DNA from 2 places in the Brevibacillus ginsengisoli genome. Region 2 is predicted to be linked to the other one. Evidence: a T-box and tRNA genes for the amino acid it is inferred to sense, from the RefSeq annotation. Region 2 holds a T-box; the other holds one or more tRNA genes.
The links. The T-box of region 2 lies ahead of serS (serine--tRNA ligase). A T-box ahead of a tRNA ligase gene usually reads a tRNA of that ligase, here a tRNA-Ser.
Positions count from the first base shown of each region.

Region 1 (9,150 bases), on a different contig from region 2:
GGAGATTGTACAGGAAGCGGGACTGCCAGCAGGGGCATTGAACGTGATAACAGGAAGCGGCGGCACAGTCGGAGATAAACTGGTAGAAGACCCACGAGTGAAGAAAATTACCTTCACAGGTTCTCCGTCAGTAGGAATCGGAATTCGCAATCGCGCCGGATTGAAACGCGTTACGCTTGAGCTGGGTTCCAATTCCGCAGTGATCGTGGATCGTGACGTGAATCTGGATGAGGTCGTTTCCCGATGTGTATTCGGGGCTTTCGCCTATTCTGGTCAGGTGTGTATCTCCGTTCAGCGGATTTACGTAGACGAGACGATATACCCGGCGTTTGTGGAAGCGTTCGTTGAGCATACCCGTAAGCTTAAAGGGGGAGACCCGTTGGATGAATCTACGGATTATTCCGCCATGATTAATCCTAAGGAAACTGGGAGAGCGCTGTCCTGGATTGAGGAAGCCAAGCTACGGGGAGCTACGGTTCTGTGTGGAGGTCAGACAGAGGGAAGAATCTTGCCGCCAACTGTGCTGACAGATGTACCGCTTGATGCCAAGGTATCGTGTCAGGAAGTATTCGGACCAGTCGTTATTATTCATCCGGTTCCTTCGGCTGAAGCAGCGATTCCGTTGGTGAATGACTCCCGTTACGGTCTGCAAGCGGGCATCTACACGAATAATTTGAAGCTTGCGTTCCAAGCCGCTGAAGAGCTGCATGTCGGCGGAGTCATGATTAATGATATTCCTACCTTCCGTGTCGATCATATGCCGTATGGCGGGGTCAAAGAGAGCGGAACCGGCCGGGAAGGCGTCCGATACGCGATTGAAGAAATGACGGAACTGAAACTAGTCGTTTTTAAAAAATAAGGTAGAGATATCAGTCTGGTAATCCAATACGCAACCTTGGGCTGTCGAGAAATCGACGGCCTTTTTCCATCTGTATGTCTTATAGAGATAGATGCCGTGTCCACCTACTGAAACGGATCATATGATAGGAGGAAGAGGTCGCAGGTTCAGTGGAAAGAAGGTGACAAATTGCCATCGCATCGGAAGAAAAAATCTCCAACTATCCCTGATTCTATCCCGATTTCTGTCATCATTCCAACCGAAAATGAAGAAAAAACGATAAGCAAAGTAATCGCTGAGGCACAAAAAATAAGCAATAACACGGAGATCATTGTGGTGTGTAACGGAGTCACTGACAATACAAGTGAAAAGGCAAAAAAAATGGGGGTCAACGTGCTTGAATATCAAACGGCTCTTGGACATGATGTGGGCCGAGCGATAGGAGCCTTAATCTCAAGAGGGGAAATCTTGTTGTTTATCGATGCGGATTTTGTGGTGCCTTGCTCTACCCTCCGTGAGTATTGTCTAGAGGTAATCCGTGGTTCTGATGTTGTGCTGAATTCCTATTCGGGTATGGGCAGACATTCGATACCTGAAGCCAAGCGAGCCCTGAATCTGATGCTGGGAAGACCTGACCTGAAGGGTAGCTCGTTTACGAGCGTCCCGCATGCCTTAAGCCGGAGAGCTGTTGAAATCATTGGCTATGAAAATCTGGCGGTTCCACCCAAGGCGCATGTGATGGCGGTATTGAAGCGGTTAAAGATTTCAAGAGGTAAACTGGTTCAAACGAATCGCCTGAATCGAATACGAAAAGGACGTAATATATCGATTAAGAACCTTGTCTTGGGAGATCATGTGGAAGCGATCTGTGAACTGATCGAAAAGAAAGGTGGGCGAGGAGGATTCGCTGGTTTTCGAAGTCAGCGATTTGCCTTGAACGATGTGATCAGTACACCTCACATAAACCAGCAACATCAAGAGGGGGAAACCTCTAACCATGAAGAAGAGACGCGCTCGGAATAAAGTACGACTGACCTCCAGACGGTTAAAAGGAGGGAAAAGCACGAGACGAAGAAAATGGGGGAGAGAAAAGCGCGGTGTCTTGAAACAATGGAGATTCCGCAGAAGCAGAATCGCGATCCCTAGAGCAAGCGTTGACTACACATTGATCATGCAGAAAAACAAGGAAGAACTCTCGGTCATCATTGCTTCATGCCATAGAGAAGAAAGCGCGGTTGAGCAAACCATAGAACAGTTATTGAGGAACGTCCAAAAGATTCAACCAAAGGAGATCATTGTTGTAGAAAACAGTTCAACAAATACAATCTTGACTCAATGCCTTAAATATGGAGCGCTCTGCTTCTCTTATGGTCATCTGTTAGGTCCTGACGTGGGAAGAGCAATTGGTGCACTGAAAGCGACAGGAAGTATTTTGCTTTTTATTGATGCGGATATGCTGCTGAGTCCGGAAGAAATGCTTCCATTTGTTGCGGAATGCTACGGAAGCAAGGATATTGTTCTTAATAATATGAATCCTTATCGGAAGCGGTATGTTCCCATTGATTCGGTGCGCATCGCCAAATCATTTCTAAACCGGATTTTACGGATACCTGAACTAAAGGATTCTTCTTTAACAGAGGTTCCCCATGCCATGAAGAAATCAGCGGTTGATCTAATCGGAGCAGACAATTTATGCGTTCCTCCCAAGGCAATGGCCATTGCGGTATTGCGAGGATTGAAGATCGGGCATGTAGCTGGGGTCAACGTCATAAAAAAAAACAGGATTATCCCTTCTAACTCTTCCGATGTCGAACAAATGATTCTCGGAGATCACGTGGAAGCCCTTTATTACATTCAGCAATCAGTTGGAAACCGAGGATTTTTCACAGACGCAACACGTCGGCTGGATTTGTTATAACGGATCATCTTGGTGCAAGACCCGAAAGTGATGAGGAGGTAAAGTATGATTGCGTTAGTTGATTTGAAACGACAATTTCTCTCATTGCGAGCAGAGATCATGAGTGAAGTGGAAGCGGTTCTCTCAAGCGGTCAATATATCATGGGTTCGAAAGTCGATCAGCTGGAAAAGAAGCTCTCAAGCTATCTGGGAGTACCTCACGTGATCACAGTGGCCAATGGCACAGATGCGTTAGTTCTTACCTTAAAGGCTTATGGAATCGGTAAAGGCGATGAAGTGATTACCACCCCATTTACCTTTTTTGCAAGTGCGGAGGCTGTTTCACTGGTTGGGGCTGTTCCTGTATTTGTAGATATAGACAGACACACATACAATATAGATCCCACACTGATTGAAGCCCAAATCACTCCCGCAACGAAGGCGATTATTCCCGTACACATCTTTGGGCAACCAGCTGCGATGGACGAAATCATGGGGATCGCCCAAAAACACAATTTGATCGTCGTTGAAGACGCCTGCCAAGCGTTCGGAGCCAAATATAAGGGAAAGCCGGTAGGTAGTCTTGGGCACGCATCCTGCTTCTCGTTCTTTCCGACGAAGAATTTGGGGACGATTGGTGATGGGGGGATGATTGCCACTTATGACAGCCAACTTGCCGAAACGATCAAAAAATTACGCCAACATGGCAGCTCCAAGAAGTATTACCACGAAATGATCGGGTATAACAGCCGTCTTGATGAAATTCACGCCGCCATTTTGGGTGTCTTGCTGGAGCGTGTTGATCAATGGAATGACCAAAGACGAGAGTTGGCCGATCGTTATCGTGAGTTCTTGGCAGAAGAAACGTCCTTACTAATTCAAGCGGAATCGCCAGATGCTCCCCACATCTACCACCTGTTCTGCCTGGAATCCGGCGAGCGTGACAACTACATGGATAAGCTCATCCAAGCTGATATCCAAACAGCAGTCTATTATCCCATCCCTCTGCATTTACAAGAGGTATATCACTCACTTGGCTATCAAAAGGGAGACTTCCCGGTGGCGGAACAAGTATCAGAACGGATTTTTGCCATTCCCATGAGTCCTTTTCTTTCAAAAGAAGAGCAAGATCAGGTGATCGCTGCTTTGCGCCAAGAAGGTGGTGCATGACAGTATCACTTTTTTTTTGAAAATTGGGTGCGTAAAAAATCTTTGTTAAAAAGTCTTGCACTTTCATTTCTGGTATGCTATATTCATACATGTGCCAAGCAAAAGCTGGTTGTTACACACGGAGGGATACCGAAGTGGTCATAACGGGGCGGTCTTGAAAACCGTTAGGCGGCAACGTCACGGGGGTTCGAATCCCTCTCCCTCCGCCATACTACATAAACTGTAGCTGATAGAGAAATCTATCAGCTTTTTTATTGTATTTGGAATGGTTAATCACTTTATCTCTAAAGAGATTAACCATTCCTTCCATTTGCGTAAGCCCGCTAAAGAAAAGACATCGTCTTTTCTTCTTTGCGTATTTTGACGAACAAACTTGGGAGATTTACCTTCAAATACTGACAAGATCCTCATTCTAACTCCTGTATACTGACGAGACAAGAAGATCTTCTGGAGGGGAATCAGAATGAGGTATACATGCAAAGATTGCTGCAATATTTTCCAAAATAGTGAAGAATGCCCAGTATGCGGCAAATCCGATGTGCAGCCGATCATCATAACCGTTCATGTGCAATCGGATCTCAAGACTTTGCGGTAAGGTAATGATTTCAAATGGAATATCGATAAAAAGGCTTGTACTTTGCACAAATTTGTTGTAGAATAAATTTGTTCGCTAATTACGAGCGTGCTTTGGAGGGATACCGAAGTGGTCATAACGGGGCGGTCTTGAAAACCGTTAGGCGGCAACGTCACGGGGGTTCGAATCCCTCTCCCTCCGCCATACATAATGAAATGCAACCACCACCTGTTCAGTCAGCTGGTGGTTTTTTTATGAAAATGCCTTGATCGTTTTGTTTGCTTCATAAACTACTTCGACTGCTTTGTAGGAAAGATAAGGAGGTTGGCAGGATTTTGCCTATCCTCCACGAATCCAAAGAATATTACCAGTCATCAACCCATACGTTTTTAGGGCTACCTTAGAAGAATTGCTTGCAAGGTCATGAGTGGAGAGGGATGAACGAGAAAAATGAACAGAACGCGGATTTTGCTAACCAAATGTACTCCGCCGCGTATCAAACAGAATATTCTTCGCCGCCCCCGTTTGGCCAAAAAAATGCGTTATATCTTAATGACCCCATTCTCTTTGATACATGCAGGACCGGGATACGGCAAAAGTACAATGCTTGCCACATTTCTGGCTGACGAGAAAGTGCAAGCTAGCTGGTACAACATAGAGCAAAAGGATGGCGATCTGGTTCGCTTCATTTCACACATCGTGGCTAGTATTCGCCAGAAGCATCCTGAATTTGGGCAAGAATTGCTGGTGACTTTGGAAGGATTGAATTCATACCTCAATCCGGATGAGATTGAACTTCTGGTCTTTCAATTCAGCAATGAGCTGATGGCGCTACAACAAGAAGTATTGATCGTGCTCGATGATTATCATTTGGTCCAAAAATCGTTCTTCGTCGATCAATGGACTCAGCTCGTTGTTCGTAATCTTCCTCCACTTGTTCGGATGGTGGTGATCTCGAGACAAATGCCGCTTTGGCCGTGGCTACGGCTGATGAAGACGCGAGGAGAGTACTGGGAGATTAATCAGGCGGACTTAACCTTTTCAGAGGAAGAAACCGAAGCTCTGCTTCTGGATGAATTCAGATTATCGCTCACAATCGAACAGACCACGCGAATTCATACGGAAACAGAAGGCTGGGTGCTTGCCATCCGATTAGTCGGAGAGAAGCCAGATGATGAACCTAGGGCCATCCGAGAGGAACTGATGCATTATTTGGATGCGGAGGTTTATCAACAACAGGAGTATCATATTCAACGCTATTTGGAATACACCAGTGCGCTTGATCGGTTTTCGGATGATCTGTGCATGCATATCGCAGGCCCCAATGCCGGGGGGATCCTGGAGACAATCGTCTCTCGCAATTTATTTATCTATTCTTTAGAGAGCCATCAGTATCGGTATCATCGGCTTTTCCGTCAGTTTTTGCAGAGAAAACTGGATGCCGATCCGTCAATCAAAGATTCTATCCTGCATTCTGTAGCGGCCTATTACCGAAAAATAGGCGAGATCGATCAAGCCCTCGCCATCCTGTATCAGATCAACGATTATGACCAGATGGGAGAAGTCTTAGTCCATTATGCGGAACAAATGATTAAGACTGAAAATTTGGAAGAGTTGGTAGAGAAAGTGAGAACGCTTCCAGATGAAGTGAAAAACAAGTATTACAAGCTGTGGTTCTATCAAGCGGAGGCCGCGCGTTTTCGTTGTTTGTACCCGCAGGCCTTGCAAATTTATGATCAGTTCGTTCAATTATCGCAAACGAACGGTGATATCTACTCGCAATGCCTTGGTCTCGAAGGCAAAGCGCGTGTGCACCTCGATAGTGTCCAAGGAATAAAGGCTGAAGAATTGTTGAAGGAAGCGATCCAACTGCTGGATGAGAATTGTTCCGAGCTTGCTCCGCGTCTCTATCGTTTATTGGCCGAAATCTACACGAATCGCGGCAACTCAGTTGAAGCGGAGAAGTGGTATCTTCGCAGCAAGGAGCTGGTATCCCAGACAGAGGTCGATATTGAATCCCGTCTTTATTTTCGCACAGGCCGGTTACAGTCTGCCATCCACCTGTTGGAAAAGAAATGGAATGAGGAAAAAGGGAAAGAAATCTCGCATCTTACCAAGTCGTATAAAGAAACCTCCCTTTTGCTGGCCTTCGTCTACGGGATGAACGGAGAAGCGCAAAAAGGGCTTGATTACGCCGACAAGGCGATTCAACTAGGTCGAGCGGCTTTCTCTCCGTTCGTTGAGGCTTGTGGCTATATCCGCAAGGCGCATGTCACCATGTTCTGCCCTGACTTCACAACCGAAGAGATTCGCCATCTCTATCTCAAGGGACTGCGAATGATGGAGGAGCTACAATCGACACGAGGGAAAGCGGAAGCGCTTCTTGGGCTGACGCTTCTGCATGGTCGGGAAAAAGCCCTCGATTTGGCGCTCGCCTACGCCAATCGTGGAGTGCAGGAAACGGAAGCGATCAAGGATGAGTGGGTAGGCGGCTTGATTCGCTTAGGAATGGGGATCGCCTATGCGCACAGCGGGAAGTTTGAGCAGGCGAATCCAATTTTTCATGAGTGTGTCGAGCAGTTCAGAGCGTGTGGGGATAACTACATCGTGGCTATCTCCCAATTTTGGCTAAGCTACGTAGCTTTTAAGAAGGTCGATTGGGAAAGCTTTGTTCCCGCCGTTTCGGAAGCGCTTCTGGCTATTCAGTCAGGGGAATACAACTTTTTGTTGCAACGTCCTACCATGTTTACGCCAAGCGACGTGCAAATCTTTATGCCACTACTCATTGAAGCTCAAAAAAGGCGGATTCAACCTGAATACGTCTCACAGCTTTTGCACGATCTGGGCTTGCAGAATGTCACTTTCCATCCAGGCTACACGCTTAGAATTCAGACGTTGGGGCACTTCAGAATCTGGCTGGGAGACGCAGAGTTAAGCGACAAGGCGTGGCAGCGCGGGAAAGCCAAGCAGCTCTTTCAGTTGTTGCTCACCAAACGGCAGCACTTGTTGGCCAGAGAAGAGATTTTTGATTATCTTTGGGAAGAAAGCGATGAGGAAGCGGCCTCGCGCGATTTTAAGGTTGCCTTGAATGCCCTGAACAAAGCGTTGGAGCCGAATCGGGAAGCGAGGGCCAGTGCATTTTTTGTTCAGCGTCATGGTTCATCCTACGGCTTTAATATCGCATCCGGCTATCAGATCGATGTAGAGGAATTTGAGCGCTTTGTCACACTGGGCCTGAATGAGCGAGAGGAGAAGCAGGCTGTTCACTTGTTGGAAAAAGGACTGAGTTACTACCAAGGGGAGTACTTGCCGGATTGTCGTTACGAGGATTGGTGCATGGAAGAACGGGAAAGGCTGCATGTCCTTTATCTGCGTGGGGCTGAGAATCTGGCACACCGCTATGCGGCCATGAAAGAGTATGATACCGCTATCCGTTGGTGCGAAACCATTCTAAGGACCGATGACTGCTGGGAAGAGGCGTATAGACTTCTCATGTACTGCTATTACCGCAAAAATAATCGGGCGCAATCCATCCGCTGGTACGAGAAATGCGTGGCCAAATTGCAGGAGCAGCTGGGCGTTAAGCCGCTGCCGTCGACCCAAGATACGTATGCGCTCATCATGGATCAGTTATAAAAGTGTTCAAGTAAATAGATAAGATATGATTTTCAGCAAGTATAGTCTGTATCGATAGTTTCTGAGAAATTATCGAAACAGGCTTTTTTTATTCATAACTTAAACAAGGGGACCCAATCACTATAAATCATTCCAACATATCTTGTGGGTAAACCACCAAGAAGGAGTGAAATCATATGGGATATATGCCCTCGCAAGCACCAACATCTCCACCCCCTCGAAGGATTCCACCGAAACCCGAGGTCTCCTATATCGTTGACTGTATGTATGAATACACGTATGTATGGTTGAAGAGTGGGGAGGGTTTTTGGTTTTATCCTACACGAGTAGAATATGGTGAAGTTTCAGGGTATAGGTGGAACGGGTTCTCCTGGATGTTCTATGGGATTGATCCGAGATTTATTGATGCCGTTGCATGTTCCCCAACGCCTACCCTATACTAATCGATAAAAAGCTTCGTGAAGACTGACATTCACGAAGCTTTTTATTATTTTTAAGTTTCATCACATCCTCTTGACGAAGAAAGAAAATGGAATTAAACTGTAATTGTACTGACCAGTCAGTTCAATAAAAATTTGGAAGTGAAGGTCATGGTTCTTTCCACTAAGGAACAGATTACCAAAGGCGCACTCAAGGCGTTTGCCCAGTACGGGTACAACGACACGACAATGGAGTCAATAGCCGATCAGGCACAGGTTGCGAAGGGTACGCTGTACTATCATTTCAAAACGAAGGAAGAACTTTTTCTGTATGTCAATCAGAAAGGCGTGGAGCTGCTGATCGATTCCGTAACGCGTGCGATGAAGAATACAGCGAATAGCGTAGAAGAACGCATCATTTGCGTATTGGATGAGCATCTTCAATTTTTCGTGGAGAACAAAGAGTGCGCTTTTTTACTGATTAACTTCGCCATTGGAGAGTTGAACCGTGGAGAATTGATTCGGTCGTTCTTGGCCAATTATTTCTCAACCATGGAGCAATTCATTCAAGATTTGAAGGATCAAGGATATGTCGATGTTGAGTTGGATGTCCACA
Region 1 is NZ_JBNJQR010000008.1:234,501-243,650, reverse strand. Features, by position in the region: gene ACQCN2_RS17470 (aldehyde dehydrogenase family protein) at 1-859, shown strand, start outside; gene ACQCN2_RS17465 (glycosyltransferase family 2 protein) at 1,028-1,861, shown strand; gene ACQCN2_RS17460 (glycosyltransferase family 2 protein) at 1,836-2,756, shown strand; gene ACQCN2_RS17455 (DegT/DnrJ/EryC1/StrS family aminotransferase) at 2,802-3,905, shown strand; tRNA gene ACQCN2_RS17450 (tRNA-Ser) at 4,026-4,114, shown strand; gene ACQCN2_RS17445 (hypothetical protein) at 4,369-4,500, shown strand; tRNA gene ACQCN2_RS17440 (tRNA-Ser) at 4,595-4,683, shown strand; gene ACQCN2_RS17435 (AfsR/SARP family transcriptional regulator) at 4,930-8,115, shown strand; gene ACQCN2_RS17430 (TetR/AcrR family transcriptional regulator) at 8,706-9,150, shown strand, end outside.
Region 1: it encodes a tRNA-Ser, which carries the amino acid that the T-box ahead of serS (serine--tRNA ligase) is inferred to sense. The anticodon was not compared.

Region 2 (9,150 bases):
CTCATTTATAGTTAGCTTCCCGTAAGAAAGATTTCTTTCCTCTTTGCCAATCAAACCTTCGGCGCGTTTCATTAGTATTTTCGACCTGGCGACCAATACTTTAGGACTAAACGGCTTCGTAACATAATCATCTGCTCCAAACTCAAATCCCATTAGTTTATCATCGTCATCTGAACGAGCCGTAAGAAAGATAATAGGAACATCTGATTTTTGGCGAATTCGTTTACATACAGTCCATCCATCAATTTTTGGAATCATTATGTCTAAAATGACAAGATCCATTTGATAGGAACTAAATAGATCTAAAGCCTGTCTACCATTATCACATTCATAAATATTCCAATTTTCTTGTTTAAAGTAGTCAGTTACAATTTCTCGCATACGGTTCTCATCTTCAACTAAGAGAATGTTCTTCATAATTCCCCTCTATCCAAATAAGTTCATTAAACAGATCGAATTATTAGACACATAAATCGTTTTAATAAATCCGATATCTTATGTATCAAGAGATTCATGTTACGAAAAAAGGAGTACCTACCCATTGCATCTTTTGGAAGAACATTACTATTTTAGACTATTTATAGTTATTTTCCATAGTTTTCAGATTTTTTCTCATATTCCCTCAAATTTTTCATCCTTTTTTCAGACTATTTTCAGAATGACTTGTTAGAATAATCCCAGAAAATAGCATGATCTGAAAAGGAGCGATTTTTGATGTTTACCGAAATGCCTCTACATCCTGTACTTGTTCATTTCCCTATCGCATTATTGACTGCTGGTGTTCTTGCTCAATTGTTAGCTATTTGGAAGCGGGATCCATTTGACCGAATCGCCACCTATCTGTTCCTTGGCGGTTTCCTTGGAGGTATTGCAGCTTACCTTACAGGTGATGGAGGAGAAGAATTTGTCGGAAAGCATTTTGGCGGTGATCTCGAAAGCTTCGTTTCTCCTCACGAGACATTTGCCCTTTGGACATTGATTGTTTTTGGAATTATTTTAGCGATTAAGATTCTCCCATGGCTTAACAAGTTTTCTCGTACCTTGCTCCCACTCGTTGTTGTTCTTTCTCTGGTAGGTACCGGTTTTCTCGTTCAAACGGGACATCTAGGCGGCAAAATCGTTTACCAAAGCCAATTAGGCAACCCCAATGCGGTTCAAGAGCATGAACAAGGTGCAGAAGACCACGACTAGTAAAATGGCTCCCAAAGTATTTTGGGAGCCATTTTTTGATGAGCTTTTATGCAAGCTTATTTATTTTTACCTGTAATTTTTTCGAGTCCACCCATATATGGTCGAAGGGCTTCAGGAATCACAATCGTACCGTCAGCTTGCTGATAATTCTCGATCAGCGCAGCTACTGTACGTCCAATGGCCAGTCCAGAACCGTTCAATGTATGCACGAATTCCGGCTTGCTCTTCGTGTCGCGACGGAAACGAATGCTGGCACGACGCGCTTGGAAGTCTTCGAAGTTAGAGCAAGAAGAGATTTCACGATACGTGTTGTAGCTTGGAATCCACACTTCAATATCGTATTTTTTCGCTGCAGTGAAGCCTAGATCTCCAGTACACATGCTCATGACACGGTATGGCAAGCCAAGTAATTGAAGAACTTTTTCCGCGTTGCCAACCAGGCTTTCCAGCTCTTGATAAGAGTCTTCCGGTTTCACGAATTTCACCAATTCGACCTTGTTAAATTGGTGCTGACGAATCAGTCCACGAGTATCGCGACCAGCGGAACCCGCCTCAGAGCGGAAGCATGCGCTAAACGCCGCATAGCGAATGGGAAGTGCCTCTCCATCCAGAATCTCATCGCGGTGCATGTTGGTTACTGGTACTTCTGCGGTAGGGATCAAGAAATAATCAGGACCTTCTACTTTGAACGCGTCTTCTTCAAATTTTGGCAACTGACCTGTGCCTGTCATGCTCACACGGTTCACCATGTAAGGAGGAAGAACCTCTTCATAGCCGTGTTGGTCCACATGCAGATCCAGCATGAAGTTGAACAACGCGCGTTCCAGTCTTGCTCCCAGACCCTTATAGAAAACAAAGCGGCTTCCTGTTACCTTCGCTGCTGCCTCAAAATCAAGGATACCTAGATCCTGAGCCAAGTCCCAGTGCGGTTTTGGTTCAAATTCGAAGGTTTTCGGTTCTCCCCAGGTTCTCGCTACTACGTTGTCGTCTTCACTTGTTCCGATTGGTGTCGACTCATGCGGCAAGTTGGGCAGACCCAAGAGAATTTGCTCCAGTTGCTCATCTAGTTGACGAAGCTCTTCATCGAGAACCTTGATTCGATCATTTACGTCTTTCATCTCAGCAATCAGATGATCAGCGTTTTCTTTGTTGCGTTTCAGTACCGCTACTTGTTCAGAAACGGTATTTCGTTTATTTTTGAGCGCTTCACCCTCCTGGATCACTTGGCGGCGCTTTTCATCCACTTCCGCAAATTGATCAAGTGAAGATATATCCTCATTGCGATAAGCAAGTTTTTGGCGTACTCCTTCTAAATCCTGACGCAATACTTTGATGTCTAACATAGCGAACATCCCTCCAATACATATTTAGACAAAAATAAAAACACTCATCCCGTAAAAGGGACGAATGCTTATCATCCGCGTTGCCACCCTCGTTGGCTTCTTGAATCAAATACGATCAAAAAAGCCCGCTCAACTGCACGATAACGGTGTGCGTCCGTATGAGGTTGATTCCCTCACCACTCCGAGATGGATTCTTCTGTCCATTGGTTCGGTTTGCACCATCCACCGACTCTCTTGACCAGCTAGATAACAGAGTACTTGTTCTCGTCAACGTTTTCCTAGATCATACCTTTATTCTTTAAATTTACTACAGATTCTATACACATGTAAAGAAAAAAGCACCTTATACAGGTGCTTTTTGGGATTTATATTCTTTTACCATCGAAACGAAATACTGATGGAATCGATTATCTTCTGTCAGTTCCGGATGAAACGCGCACGCGATGAATTGACCATCTCGCGCCGCAACAATTTTATCCTCGTATTGGGATAAAATTTGCCCATTCAATCCGACTTCCATGATATATGGCGCGCGGATAAACACAGCGGGAAAATCCTCCGCTACCCCAGCTATAGGCAGGGCAACTTCAAAGCTTTCCTTTTGTCGGCCAAACGCATTGCGTTCTACCTTGATATCCATCAATTTGAGGTGACTATCATCTTGTCCATTAATACGGTTTGCGAGTAGGATTGCCCCAGCGCACGTTCCCATGATCGGCTTTCCAACGTGAGCAAATTCACGAATGTCCTCCATGAAACCGTACTTGTTCATCAGCTTGCTGATGGTTGTGCTCTCTCCACCTGGGATCACCAAACCGTCCAAGCCTTCGAGGTCTTCTAGCTTTTTCACGACTCGAACTTCTACTCCGGCAGTTTCCAACATGCGAACATGTTCAGCAACTGCACCTTGCAAGCCGAGCACCCCAATGTTGATTGTACTCATCTTACCAACCACGCTCTTGCATACGATCAGCTTCTTTGATTTTGGAGATCTCGATACCTGTCATGGCAGTTCCAAGACCTTTGGATACACGAGCGATCAATTCGTAATCGGTGTAGTGAGTCGTTGCTTCAACGATCGCGCGAGCAAATTTCTCAGGGTTTTCGGATTTGAAGATACCGGATCCTACGAATACACCGTCAGAACCCAATTGCATCATCAACGCCGCATCAGAAGGAGTCGCTACGCCGCCAGCTGCAAAGTTAACGACTGGCAATTTTCCATTTTTGTGAACATACTCAAGTAAATCGTAAGGAGCACCCAGGTTTTTCGCTTCAGCCATCAATTCATCGTAGGACATGCTTTGTACACGACGGATTTGAGCTTGCACGGTACGCATATGACGAACAGCTTCCACGATGTTGCCTGTTCCTGGTTCACCTTTGGTACGGATCATGGATGCGCCTTCACCGATACGGCGGAGTGCTTCACCAAGATCGCGGGCACCACATACGAATGGAACTGTAAATTCTTTTTTATTGATATGGTACACTTCATCAGCCGGGGTTAAAACTTCACTCTCATCTAGGTAGTCAACACCCATAGATTCAAGTACGCGAGCTTCTACGAAGTGACCAATACGAGCTTTGGCCATGACTGGAATGGAAACGGCATTCAATACTTCTTCGACAATACTAAGGTCTGCCATACGAGCTACGCCACCGGCAGCACGAATATCAGACGGTACTCGCTCAAGTGCCATTACGGCTACAGCACCTGCTGCTTCTGCGATCTTTGCCTGTTCTGCATTGACAACGTCCATGATGACGCCGCCTTTTTGCATTTCTGCCATTCCTCGTTTTACGCGAGATGTTCCAATTTCAACCATTGATCATAGCCCCCTACGTATGTTCACTTTATTTTCACTGTGAAAAAGCTATTAAACACCTCTATATTAAACCATGGAATAGATGAATGACAACCAAATTACTAGGTTTTGGAAGCCCCGAGCAACCATTAAAATTTATCCAACAACACCTTTAAAAATATTGCTGAAAAATTGAATGATGCTTCTAAAGAACAAGCGAATCCAGCTTCCTTCTTCTACATCTTGGGAAGCAACCAAGTCAATGCCGCCTTTTTGGAGGTCATCTGGTTGAAGATAATCATTTTCTGTTGCCCCATCCGCTTTATAAATCAACTTTCCGACAACTTGTCCTTTTTTGATAGGAGCTGTCAAATCGTTCAGTACAACTGTTGGTTTTAATTTGTTCTCTTCACCCACTTTGGAAAGCAACATAGCGTCACTGCCCAATTCAACTGGAACCGTTAATTCTACACCTTTTTTCACTGGGGCAGTTTCATAGCCCTTGACCGGAGAACCTTGGGGGGCTTTTTTGGTTAGCTTGTAGGTGCTGAAACCATAGTCAAACAGTTTTTTCGTTTCTCCAAATCGCTTAGTTTCACTGTCAGAACCCATCACGACGCTAATGAGTCGCATTCCATCACGCATAGCGGTTCCTGTAAAACAATATCCCGCTTGATCTGTATGCCCAGTTTTCAATCCATCTACGCCAGGATACTCATTATTCAAACCTGGAAGCATCCAGTTATAGTTTGCCTTTTTCTGTTCCCCTGGTTGTCCTTGACGGAATACAAAACGTGGAATCTTAGAATATTCAAGAGCTTCCGGGAAATCACGAATCAACGAACGTGCGAGAATAGCCGAATCACGCGCAGTCATAAGGTTGTCTTTATTCTCTGTTTGAGGTGAGTATGGACCTAATTCATTTGCCGGTAAACCTGTGCACGTTACGAAGTAAGAATTCTTCATTCCTAATTGCTTCGCCTTGTCGTTCATCATTTGAACAAAGTTGGCTTCACTTCCGCCAACCTTTTCCGCTAACAAAGCGGTCGCATCATTCGCAGATGCAATGGCCATTGCTTTATATAATTCTTGAACACTAAACGATTCTCCCTTATTCAAATAAACGCCAGAAGAATCCCCCATTTTGGCGATGAAGAAAGCATAATCACTTACCGGAACCTTCTCGTCCCACTTAATTTTGCCTTGCTTAATCGCTTCAAGTACTAAATACTCTGTCATCATTTTCGTCATACTTGCTGGTGGTAGAGGTAAGTCAGGGTTACTGGAATAAAGGATCTTCCCAGTAGATGCTTCAATCAGAATCGCTGATTTGACCGCTAAACCAAGATTAGCTTGTACCTCTGCTGCTTGTACTTGAACAGACGCCCCTAGCAAGGATGAACCAAAAATGGCGACAACAAATAACAAGATGGTGAGCCGCTTTGTCCATCTTTGCATCATTGTGTATCACTCTCCCATAAATTTTTTCATAGGTTTTTATGAAAAACGTCCCCCACGTTTTTCATGATGTGACCGCGAGCGATCGTTAGACGGTTGTAACCGTTTTTGTGCATACACACAAACACTAGTGTACCATAAACAATAGGGATTTTCGCAGGTAATAGGAGGGCTTCCACTAGTAAAAAAGCCCCTTTTTTCATAGATTGTTCTTCATTTAATTAGAAAAACTGGCACCCGTTGCAGGTACCAGTTTGTGCATAAGATCGAGGCCTCCAACTTTTTAGGAGATGGAGTAGTTTGGAGATTCCTTGGTAATCTGAACATCATGCGGATGGCTCTCACGCAATCCCGCACCCGTAATACGAATGAAGGAGGAGTTGTCTTGAAGTTCCTTAATGTTCTTCGTTCCGCAGTATCCCATACCAGCACGCAAACCGCCAATTAATTGATAAACCACATCAGCCAGAGGTCCTTTATAAGGAACTCGTCCTTCAATACCTTCTGGGACAAGCTTCTGTTCGTTTTCTTGGAAATAACGGTCTTTACTTCCCGCTTTCATAGCTCCGATGGAACCCATCCCTCGGTACACTTTGAATCGTCGTCCTTGGAAAATCTCGAATTCGCCAGGGCTTTCTTCTGTACCAGCGAAAAGACTTCCGATCATAATTGCCGAAGCACCAGCTCCAACGGCTTTTGGCAAATCACCGGAATATTTGATACCACCATCCGCAATAATCGGGATGTTGTATTCTCTTGCTACAGAGGCACAATCGTAAATGGCGGTAATTTGTGGAACACCAATGCCCGCAACGACACGGGTTGTACAAATTGAACCCGGCCCAATACCAACTTTGATCACGGAAGCACCAGCTTCAATCAGGTCACGTGTCGCTTCGCCAGTTGCTACGTTTCCTGCGATAATGGTGAGGTCTGGATACTCTTTGCGAAGTTTACGAACCGCTTCCAGTACGCCACGGGAATGACCATGGGCTGTATCGACAGTAAGAACATCTACCCCTGCTTTTACCAATGCAGCTGCGCGTTCATCTAAATCAGCGGATACACCTACTGCAGCTCCACACAAGAGTCTTCCTTGTACATCTTTGGCAGCGTTTGGATACTGGATGGCTTTCTCAATATCCTTAATGGTAATTAAACCTTTGAGAACGTTATGATCATCCACTAATGGGAGCTTCTCAATTTTATGTTTCTGCAGAATCTCTTCCGCTTGTTGTAATGTAGTGCCAACTGGGGCAGTAACCAGATTTTCTCTGGTCATCACGTCAGCAATTGGAGTGGAGAAATCGTGAACAAAACGAAGGTCGCGGTTTGTAAGGATACCAATGAGATGGTTCTTCTCATCAACGATCGGCACCCCAGAGATACGATATTTACCCATCAATTCATCCGCGTCAGCTACACGATGACTTTTTGTAAGGGAGAACGGATTAGTGATTACGCCACTTTCCGACCGTTTAACACGATCCACCTCACCAGCTTGTTGTTCAATGGTCATGTTTTTATGGATAATACCAATACCACCCTGGCGAGCCATCGCAATAGCCAACCCAGATTCGGTTACGGTGTCCATCCCAGCACTAATCAGTGGAATATTTAATTTCACAGATTTGCTTAATTGAGTGGAAACCTCTACATCCCTTGGGAGAATCTCTGACTTAGCCGGAACTAACAGAACATCGTCAAAAGTTAGTCCTTCCTTCACAAACTTATTTTGCCACACTACGGTTATCCCCTTTCGCCCCGAAAATGTTTTATCCAGTTTAGCAAACCACTTAATTTAATGTCAAGAAATGCTTATAACGTTCGTAATATCAGGAAAAAATAGGGTTTAGATGGACCGAAATTAGATGGCATCGCATTATTTTGCGAATATTCTGTTCTTGAGGTGAACTTATTGAATGCTTACAAGCTGGAAGGATTATCGTTATTTGGAAACAGAACCAACCGCCCGTAAATTTCTTTGCCACCAATATCAGCTTCAACAGATCGCCCATCCTGATCGCCATGCTTTTCATCAAAGTAATCGTTTTTTATACACAATCAAACAGGCTCGCGCTTATTATCAGGCGGCACAAGGTGCTGATTTATTAATAAAACCGCTGTTGCTATTCTACGGATGTATTAATTTGCTCAAAGCCTTACTGATTTCCCAAGACCCTCTCTATCCGCAAAACACGAGAATGTTACAACATGGCGCTTCCACTCGTAAAATCAAACGAAATCCTTACAGCTTGCTTGAGGATGAGGTTCGCCCGCAAAAAGAAGGACTTTTTTCCGTACTCGCCATAAAGTTTCCACTCCCAATCATGTCCGACCGTTATACCGTTCACCAGTTGTTTTCTTATTTACCGGAGATGCACCAAGACCTTAATCGATTGGTGGAGAAGCGATACTGGCATAAGGTTTCATTGGGAGCTAGTCATGATCGATATGTGTTAACCTTCCCTAAAGTTGAGAATGGAATGCTCCTTTATTCTTCAGAAACCTTTCTTGATTTGTTGAATCGCTTATTGCCTGAAGATATTCCAGCTCGTTTTGAGGACAAGGATCTACAAGACTATTCAACTTCTGCAACGAAGACCGTTAGCTTTGATCCTGTACTTCTTCCACATCTGACCCGGCACCCACTTTTTTCAAAACATGCTGAGAACCTATATTTTTGGAATCACTCAACTGATGACCCTCCTCTCCCAAAGTGGGCCACACATTATTTGCTTTTATATTTGCTTGGCATGTTATGTCGGTATGAGACAGCCTGGTGGGGAGAGCTTGTCCTGTCTCACTCGTATGCGGAGATTTATTTAGTCGAGCAATTTTTGCGTACGCATGAGATTGAATTTCCACAATATATTTGGAACCATTTTGAATAAAAGACTTTCTCTACTTCCTTTCCCAAGCAGCTTTACTATACGTATTGGTTGCGTCCCAGATCAGATACTGATCTACGCCAACCGCGTACCCTGCTTGAATTTGCTCCCGGACCTGTTTGCTGCCATAAGTCATATGGTTTTTTAACCATCTTGCTGTAAAGTCCTGATACCAAGGACGAATCACTGCGGTATTTTTCTTCTGTTGCCGCATCAGGTTGTTCTTTCTCTTTGCATCGCGTAAACCAGCAACAATGGTTGCATACGGTTGCGCATCGGGAACCTTGATCCCATACGTACCGTTTGCATAATGAGACGGATACATCATGGGGGATATGTAATCGGCTTGCTCACTCAGATACTCCCACTGTTGTCCTATCCCCATATCGTCAGAGACGGATGGAACCAAGCCAAACACATCCACAGATATATACACATGAAAAGGCTCTAATTCTTTGC
Region 2 is NZ_JBNJQR010000012.1:126,588-135,737, forward strand. Features, by position in the region: gene ACQCN2_RS21715 (response regulator transcription factor) at 1-420, opposite strand, end outside; gene ACQCN2_RS21720 (DUF2231 domain-containing protein) at 715-1,191, shown strand; gene serS (serine--tRNA ligase) at 1,248-2,534, opposite strand; T-box leader at 2,588-2,814, opposite strand; gene pdxT (pyridoxal 5'-phosphate synthase glutaminase subunit PdxT) at 2,878-3,477, opposite strand; gene pdxS (pyridoxal 5'-phosphate synthase lyase subunit PdxS) at 3,479-4,363, opposite strand; gene ACQCN2_RS21740 (D-alanyl-D-alanine carboxypeptidase family protein) at 4,499-5,803, opposite strand; gene guaB (IMP dehydrogenase) at 6,084-7,544, opposite strand; gene ACQCN2_RS21750 (YaaC family protein) at 7,723-8,694, shown strand; gene ACQCN2_RS21755 (putative glycoside hydrolase) at 8,705-9,150, opposite strand, start outside.